DNA from 2 places in the Metabacillus elymi genome. Region 2 is predicted to be linked to the other one. Evidence: a T-box and tRNA genes for the amino acid it is inferred to sense, from the RefSeq annotation. Region 2 holds a T-box; the other holds one or more tRNA genes.
The links. The T-box of region 2 lies ahead of ileS (isoleucine--tRNA ligase). A T-box ahead of a tRNA ligase gene usually reads a tRNA of that ligase, here a tRNA-Ile.
Positions count from the first base shown of each region.

Region 1: it has a tRNA-Ile gene. The T-box ahead of ileS (isoleucine--tRNA ligase) is inferred to sense a tRNA for this amino acid. The anticodon was not compared.

Region 1 is NZ_CP055263.1:1,101,057-1,105,463, forward strand. It holds gene HUW50_RS05350 (hypothetical protein) at 1-175, opposite strand, end outside; gene HUW50_RS05355 (SHOCT-like domain-containing protein) at 181-564, opposite strand; gene HUW50_RS05360 (DUF2089 domain-containing protein) at 545-940, opposite strand; tRNA gene HUW50_RS05365 (tRNA-Arg) at 1,186-1,259, opposite strand; tRNA gene HUW50_RS05370 (tRNA-Asn) at 1,346-1,420, opposite strand; tRNA gene HUW50_RS05375 (tRNA-Ile) at 1,435-1,511, opposite strand; tRNA gene HUW50_RS05380 (tRNA-Gly) at 1,524-1,597, opposite strand; tRNA gene HUW50_RS05385 (tRNA-His) at 1,605-1,680, opposite strand; tRNA gene HUW50_RS05390 (tRNA-Phe) at 1,708-1,783, opposite strand; tRNA gene HUW50_RS05395 (tRNA-Asp) at 1,958-2,034, opposite strand; tRNA gene HUW50_RS05400 (tRNA-Met) at 2,038-2,114, opposite strand; tRNA gene HUW50_RS05405 (tRNA-Ser) at 2,286-2,378, opposite strand; tRNA gene HUW50_RS05410 (tRNA-Ile) at 2,395-2,471, opposite strand; tRNA gene HUW50_RS05415 (tRNA-Met) at 2,476-2,552, opposite strand; tRNA gene HUW50_RS05420 (tRNA-Ala) at 2,580-2,655, opposite strand; tRNA gene HUW50_RS05425 (tRNA-Arg) at 2,688-2,764, opposite strand; tRNA gene HUW50_RS05430 (tRNA-Leu) at 2,775-2,863, opposite strand; rRNA gene rrf (5S ribosomal RNA) at 2,919-3,034, opposite strand; rRNA gene HUW50_RS05440 (23S ribosomal RNA) at 3,244-4,407, opposite strand, start outside.
Region 2 is NZ_CP055263.1:4,212,352-4,216,758, forward strand. It holds gene HUW50_RS19375 (YlmH family RNA-binding protein) at 1-493, shown strand, start outside; gene HUW50_RS19380 (DivIVA domain-containing protein) at 630-1,136, shown strand; T-box leader at 1,378-1,607, shown strand; gene ileS (isoleucine--tRNA ligase) at 1,801-4,407, shown strand, end outside.

The DNA.
Region 1 (4,407 bases), 2.7 Mb from region 2:
TATCCAATGAATCAGGAAGCCATACACTTACTTTAGAATCTTGTTTTGTCCATTTTTTTACCTGTTTCCAAAAAGCATGTGACGATAAAAGAGAGCCACAGCAATTCAAAACAAAATAAGGAACTGGGACAACAAAGTGATAATTTTTCTTTGTTACAATCGTTACTTTAATCATTTATCTCACTCAATAATAACGGATACCTTATCGCCGTTTGCAGAGGTAATATCAACGATTTGTCCGTCTATTTCGTTTTCTATCGCTTGCAGAAGAAGATCAATATCAATGTCTTTTACATACATTTCTGCTTGCGGAACCTTGCTCGCAATTCCATGGCCAGCTTTTAAAACAGCTTTAACTAGATTGATTGGCACATTCACATTAATATTATCTCCCTCAGTAGATACAACTTGTACTCTGAGCATCTTTTTATTGTAATCTACTTCTTTTTCCGCTAGATTTCTTGTTTCTGTTCCTCTCATCACCTGTAGAAGTTCAGCTGCCTTTTCTACATCAAGCTTTCCTTCTTGTACCATGGCCATCACTTTAGCTATTTCCTCTTTCATATGCATCCGCCTCACCTTCCTTAATCATGTTAATTGCCTCTTCAGGAGTTATTTCACCCGATTCTAGCATTGAAATTACCTTTTTCTTATCGATCTTACTTTTTGATTGTGCAGCATATCCAAGCGCTTCAATAATTTCATTTAGTTTTCCACGGACTGTAGGGTAAGATATGGATAGCTCCTTTTCTACTTCTTTAATATTTCCCCTACATTTTAAAAAAACTTCGATAAATTGAAGCTGCTCCTGTTCTAGAGAAAAAAATTTAGACATCTCAAATTCATTTTCAATAGTTGTTTGGCAATTTGAACAATGTAATTTTGTAACTTTCAACTTCTTAGTGCATACTGGACAATCTGTTATCAATGGATAAGCCATGATTCTCCCCTTTCACGTTTATATCTATATTTTAATACAAAAATTAAATAATTCAAGTTTATTATTAAATACTTTAATTAATTTATATAAATAAATTAATTTTTGAAATCATATTATAAACATTATGGATCCAATCACTTTTTGGAGGTTAACATATAGAAAAGCCTTTAATCTAACATATAGTATCTTTTTCCAATAAAAAAAGCCAACCTGTATGGTTGACTAGTTTTTGCTTTTTGTGATTACGCGCCTTAGAGGATTCGAACCTCTGACCGACAGCTTAGAAGGCTGTTGCTCTATCCTGCTGAGCTAAAGGCGCACTATATTTACAGTAGAAGAAAACTTCAAAACTCTCACTCTAAGAGAGGTGTTCTTCAGCCATTTTGAGGATTACTCCAAGTAAAATGGCTCCGCAGGTAGGACTCGAACCTACGACCGATCGGTTAACAGCCGATAGCTCTACCACTGAGCTACTGCGGAATAAAAATATGAAATGGTGGGCCTAAATGGACTCGAACCATCGACCTCACGCTTATCAGGCGTGCGCTCTAACCAGCTGAGCTATAGGCCCCCTTTTAAAAATTGGAGCGGGTGAAGGGAATCGAACCCTCATCATCAGCTTGGAAGGCTGAGGTTTTACCACTAAACTACACCCGCAAGTAAATGGGGCGACTGATGGGAATCGAACCCACGAATGCCTGAACCACAATCAGGTGCGTTAACCACTTCGCCACAATCGCCACAAGAGTTAAATTTAATCTAAAAAATGGTGGCTCGGGACGGAATCGAACCGCCGACACATGGATTTTCAGTCCATTGCTCTACCAACTGAGCTACCGAGCCATAAATTGTTTACGGCTTCCGTTAAGCTTCAAATCTCTTCGTCAACTCCTGCACTCACATCCTCACGTATTGACATACGCTCCGGTGTTCGTTTAGTCGTTTCCTCGACCTTTTAGCTTACCGAAACCCTTTTACTTAAGATTAGTAAAAAAGTAAATATTATCATAATAAAAATGGCGGTCCGGACGGGACTCGAACCCGCGACCTCCTGCGTGACAGGCAGGCATTCTAACCAACTGAACTACCGGACCATTTGGTTGCGGGGACAGGATTTGAACCTGCGACCTTCGGGTTATGAGCCCGACGAGCTACCAGACTGCTCCACCCCGCGATAATAAAAATAATAAAGATATTCTATGCATATTGTTTCTGCTTATACGGACCGTCCCGATTTCAGGAAGTAAATTCAAGATGCAGTTCAATCGGTGCGCTGATGTTAATCAATGAAGCATATTCGTTCGTGCTCCACCCCGCGATAATAAAATATAAAATTTTAAAAATATGGAGGAGGAAGGGGGATTCGAACCCCCGCGGGTTTTGACACCCCTGTCGGTTTTCAAGACCGATCCCTTCAGCCGGACTTGGGTATTCCTCCGTAATATGATGGAAACTGGTGGACCTTGTAGGACTCGAACCTACGACCGGACGGTTATGAGCCGTCTGCTCTAACCAGCTGAGCTAAAGGTCCAAATTGGTAGCGGCGGAGGGAGTCGAACCCACGACCTCACGGGTATGAACCGTACGCTCTAGCCAGCTGAGCTACACCGCCAAAATGGAAATTTATTATTTAACTATATGGTGGAGCCTAGCGGGATCGAACCGCTGACCTCCTGCGTGCAAAGCAGGCGCTCTCCCAGCTGAGCTAAGGCCCCAAAATAAATCTTCAGACTACTTTTAAACTTAATGGCGCGCCCGAGAGGAGTCGAACCCCTAACCTTTTGATCCGTAGTCAAACGCTCTATCCAATTGAGCTACGGGCGCATTTTGTAAGTGGTGCCGAGGACCGGAATCGAACCGGTACGGTAGTCACCTACCGCAGGATTTTAAGTCCTGTGCGTCTGCCAGTTCCGCCACCCCGGCTAACTAAAAATAGGATAAAATTCGACAAAATAATAGCCCCAAATAAGGGGCTTTTACCTGGCAACGTCCTACTCTCACAGGGGGAAACCCCCAACTACCATCGGCGCTGAAGAGCTTAACTTCCGTGTTCGGCATGGGAACGGGTGTGGCCTCTTCGCCATCATTACCAGATAAAATATTAAATTGAAGGGATATTCCTTCAAAACTAGATAACGATTCACAATTCAATTCACTAAGTTTAGTTTACGCTTTTACTTTGTCCAGCTACAGAAGCCAAATCCTACGTTAATTTCACTCTCTCGTACGAAGTCAAAGAACGACTTCTTCTCGATCGCTCCAATTCCCTATGGATAAAAGCTAATCTTCTTCCGCTTTTCTAATAGGTTAAGTCCTCGATCGATTAGTATCTGTCAGCTCCACACGTCACCGCGCTTCCACCTCAGACCTATCAACCTGATCATCTTTCAGGGATCTTACTAGCTTACGCTATGGGAAATCTCATCTTGAGGGGGGCTTCATGCTTAGATGCTTTCAGCACTTATCCCTTCCGCACATAGCTACCCAGCTATGCCTTTGGCAAGACAACTGGTACACCAGCGGTGCGTCCATCCCGGTCCTCTCGTACTAAGGACAGCTCCTCTCAAATTTCCTACGCCCACGACGGATAGGGACCGAACTGTCTCACGACGTTCTGAACCCAGCTCGCGTACCGCTTTAATGGGCGAACAGCCCAACCCTTGGGACCGACTACAGCCCCAGGATGCGATGAGCCGACATCGAGGTGCCAAACCTCCCCGTCGATGTGGACTCTTGGGGGAGATAAGCCTGTTATCCCCGGGGTAGCTTTTATCCGTTGAGCGATGGCCCTTCCATGCGGAACCACCGGATCACTAAGCCCGACTTTCGTCCCTGCTCGACTTGTAGGTCTCGCAGTCAAGCTCCCTTGTGCCTTTACACTCTACGAATGATTTCCAACCATTCTGAGGGAACCTTTGGGCGCCTCCGTTACATTTTAGGAGGCGACCGCCCCAGTCAAACTGCCCACCTGACACTGTCTCCCAGCCCGATAAGGGCTGTGGGTTAGAATTTCAATACAGCCAGGGTAGTATCCCACCGACGCCTCCACCGAAGCTAGCGCTCCGGCTTCTCAGGCTCCTACCTATCCTGTACAAGCTGTACCAAAATTCAATATCAGGCTACAGTAAAGCTCCACGGGGTCTTTCCGTCCTGTCGCGGGTAACCTGCATCTTCACAGGTACTATAATTTCACCGAGTCTCTCGTTGAGACAGTGCCCAGATCGTTACGCCTTTCGTGCGGGTCGGAACTTACCCGACAAGGAATTTCGCTACCTTAGGACCGTTATAGTTACGGCCGCCGTTTACTGGGGCTTCGGTTCAAAGCTTCGCTTACGCTAACCTCTCCCCTTAACCTTCCAGCACCGGGCAGGCGTCAGCCCCTATACTTCGCCTTGCGGCTTCGCAGAGACCTGTGTTTTTGCTAAACAGTCGCCTGGGCCTATTCACTGCGGCTTTTCCGGGCTATT
Region 2 (4,407 bases):
TGCTAGCAAATTTATCAATCTTCAGCATCGTCAGGTTCTAGGATCGCTTATGAGTCTGGGACTAAAACGTTCAAAATTTGGTGATATTCGTATTAATCAAGACATTGTGCAGCTAGTATGTGCAAGTGAGATTGCAGAATATTTAAAAGCTAACTTCCAAGAAATTGGTCGAGCTAAAATTAGTTTGAAGGAAATATGTTTGAACAAATTAATCCCCCAAATAGAAGAGATGCAAGAGCTAATTATGACGGTATCATCACTGCGACTTGATGTTGTATGCTCAGGGGTTTATAACATTTCACGGCAAAAAATCCAGCCACTTATTACAAATGGACTTGTTAAAGTAAATTGGAAAACGGTTGATTCCGTATCATTTGAATGTCGCGATGGAGATACACTCTCCGTACGTGGATATGGTCGCAGTGAAATAACAGCTGTTGAAGGGAAAACGAAAAAAGACAAGTGGAGATTAATTGTTAATAAACAAAAATAATAAGTTTACATGACCTTATCCTTATAAAAGTAAAATATTTTTGCCTAAATAACAGGATTTTCAACAAACCTGTCGAATTATGATTTATAATGTTGACAAGGATTAACTATTTAACTACATATTGGAGGTGGCATCCGTGCCTTTAACACCGTTAGATATCCATAATAAGGAGTTTAATAAAGGATTTCGTGGATATGATGAAGACGAAGTAAATGAATTTTTAGATCAAGTAATAAAAGATTATGAAATGATCATCCGCGAAAAGAAAGAGCTTGAATCACGCGTTATAGAACTAACTGAAAAATTAGGTCACTTTACAAATATTGAAGAGACATTGAATAAATCAATTATCATAGCTCAAGAAGCAGGAGAAGACGTTAAGAGAAATGCCCAGAAAGAATCAAAGCTAATAATTAAAGAGGCTGAGAAAAATGCGGATCGTATAATTAATGAATCATTATCGAAGTCTCGGAAAATTGCAATGGAAATTGAAGAGCTTAAAAAGCAATCAAAAGTATTTAGAACGCGATTCCAGATGTTAATTGAAGCACAACTTGATCTATTGAAAAATGATGATTGGGATCATTTATTAGAGTATGAAGTAGAACCAATTTTTGGTGAAGCAGAAGAAACTAAAAGCTAAACTTGACTTTTTCATTTTTTTTCGCATATAATACGAAAACATAGAGGTTTTTCTTATCGTTTAAGAAATAATAAAATTCTTGAACTTAGGATAAGCGCACGACATCCAGCTCCAGCGCCTAGCCCCTCGAGGTCATAAGCTAATTTAGAATTGAAGGCAAAGAACGCCTTCTATCCTAAATCATCTTATGCTTGTCGGGGCTGATCAAGGCGCTTGCGCTTTTGTTCATTAACAACCTTATAGTAAAACGGTGAAAGGGATAGTAATCCTTTACAATTCTTATATAGCGAATCGAGGATGGTGTAAGCTCGACATAAGGAAAAAGGATGAAGATCACCCTAGAGTTCCATGCTGAACATATTTGTAAGTAAGCACAGGCGAATCATTCTCGTTACGAATGCTTGAGTGGATTAGTTTTAATGAATTAATCTAATAGGGTGGTACCGCGAGATAAACCTTCTCGTCCCTTGTGGGATGAGAGGGTTTTTTGTGTTTTCTAAAGAAAGTTGTACCACAAAACAGGTAATTGGGAAATTGTCAGATTCTTGTTAGTCTCTCTTCGACCTTTCACAAAAAAATAAAATTCATCCTGAAGTGAAGACACTATTACAAGGCAGCAAACTTTTTCGGAAAAAATTAACTATTAAAAGCTGGAGGAATGAAAATGGATTATAAAGATACCTTGTTAATGCCAAAGACGGAATTTCCAATGCGTGGAAACCTTCCAAACAGAGAACCACTAATGCAAGAAAAATGGGAGCAAATGAATATTTACAATAAAGTACAAGAACGAACGAAAGATCGACCACTGTTCATTTTGCATGATGGTCCTCCTTACGCAAATGGTGATATTCATATGGGGCATGCACTTAATAAAATTTTAAAGGATTTTATTGTTCGTTATAAATCAATGACAGGCTTCTGTGCTCCATATGTTCCAGGTTGGGACACTCATGGATTACCAATTGAAACTGCATTGACTAAAAATAAAAAAGTAAAAAGAAAAGAAATGTCGGTCGCTGAGTTCCGTAAGCTATGTGAAGAGTATGCTTGGGAACAAATTAATGGGCAACGTGAACAGTTTAAACGTCTTGGTGTACGTGGTGATTGGGATAACCCATATGTTACGTTAAAGCCTGAGTATGAAGCTCAGCAAATCAAAGTATTCGGTGAGATGGCTAAAAAAGGTTATATTTACAAAGGCCTTAAACCAGTTTATTGGTCACCTTCAAGTGAATCTGCTCTAGCGGAAGCTGAGATCGAATATGCCGATAAACGCTCTCCATCAATTTATGTGGCATTCCCAGTTCAAGATGGGAAAGGTGTTTTAACAAATGATGAAAAAATCATCATCTGGACGACAACACCATGGACAATTCCAGCAAATTTAGGTATTTCCGTCCACCCAGAATTAGATTATAGTGTTGTAGCTGTAGATGGTGAAAAATTCGTTGTTGCTTCAGCCCTAGTTGAATCTGTGGCAAACACTATTGGATGGGAAAATTATGAGGTTGATCGTACAATTAAAGGTGCAGCGCTTGATCGTGTGATTGCTAAACATCCTATTTATGATCGCGAGTCTCTTGTCATGCTTGGAGAACACGTAACGAGTGATGGTGGTACTGGCTGTGTTCATACTGCACCAGGTCATGGGGAAGATGACTTTATTATTGGTAGTCAATACGGTTTAGATGTTTTATGTCCTGTTGATGAAAAAGGATATATGACAAAAGAGGCTGAAGGCTTCGAAGGATTATTCTATGACGAAGCAAACAAACCAATTACTGAAAAGTTAAAAGAGACTGGTTCATTATTAAAGCTGCAATTCATTACCCACTCATACCCACATGATTGGAGAACAAAAAAACCAACGATCTTCCGTGCAACTGCTCAATGGTTTGCATCAATTAAAGATTTCCGTGATGATCTATTAAAGGCTGTTAATGAAACAAAATGGGTTCCAGCATGGGGAGAAACTAGACTTTATAATATGGTACGTGATCGTGGAGACTGGTGTATTTCACGTCAACGTGCATGGGGAGTACCAATTCCAGTATTTTATGCTGAAAATGGTGAACCAATTATTACTGATGAAACAATTGAACATGTATCAAACCTTTTCCGTGATAAAGGATCAAATATTTGGTTTGAACTTGAAGCAAAAGATCTCCTGCCAGTGGGCTTTACACATGAAGGAAGTCCAAATGGTACATTCACTAAAGAAAATGATATTATGGATGTTTGGTTTGATTCAGGTTCATCACATCAAGCAGTTCTTTTAGAAAGAGATGACCTTCAAAGACCAGCTGATTTATACCTTGAAGGATCTGACCAATATCGTGGTTGGTTTAACTCTTCTTTATCAACAGCTGTTGCTGTAACTGGTAAAGCACCATATAAAGGCGTATTAAGCCATGGTTTTGCGCTTGATGGTGAAGGACGAAAGATGAGTAAATCACTTGGAAATACGGTATTACCTTCAAAAGTAATGAAACAACTAGGTGGAGATATTTTACGATTATGGGTAGCATCAGTTGATTATCAAGCAGATGTAAGAGTATCTGATGCGATCTTAAAACAAGTTGCAGAGGTTTATCGTAAGATCCGTAATACTTTCCGTTTCTTACTTGGTAATTTAGCAGACTTTGATCCGGCTACAGATAAAGTCAGCCTAGAAAATCTCCGTGATGTCGACCGTTATATGCTTGTGAAGTTAAATAAGCTAACAAAGCGTGTAAAAGACTCATATGACCAGTATGAATTCGCTGCAATCTATCATGCAGTTCATAATTTCTGTACAATTGAATTAAGTTCATTCTACTTAGATTTTGCTAAGGATGTACTTTATATTGAATCAAAAGAAAACCAAGAACGTCGTGCTATTCAAACTGTGCTTTATGAAACACTGTTGTCTCTTGTTAAATTAGTCACACCTATTCTTCCACATACAGCTGATGAAGTTTGGGAGCATATTGACTCAGTAACAGAAGAAAGTGTTCAATTAGTTGATATGCCAGAGGTTAAAAGCTATCCACAAGCTGAAAAGCTGGAGAAAAAGTGGGATGCATTTATGGCATTACGTGATGATGTCTTAAAGGCATTAGAGGTAGCTCGTAATGAAAAAGTAATTGGGAAGTCATTAACTGCGAGTATTTCACTTTATCCTAATGCTGAAGCAAAAGAATTGCTTGAATCTGTAGAAGAAGACTTAAAACAATTATTTATTGTTTCAGGTTTTGAAATTGCTGGTGCGTATGAAGAAGCACCAGAA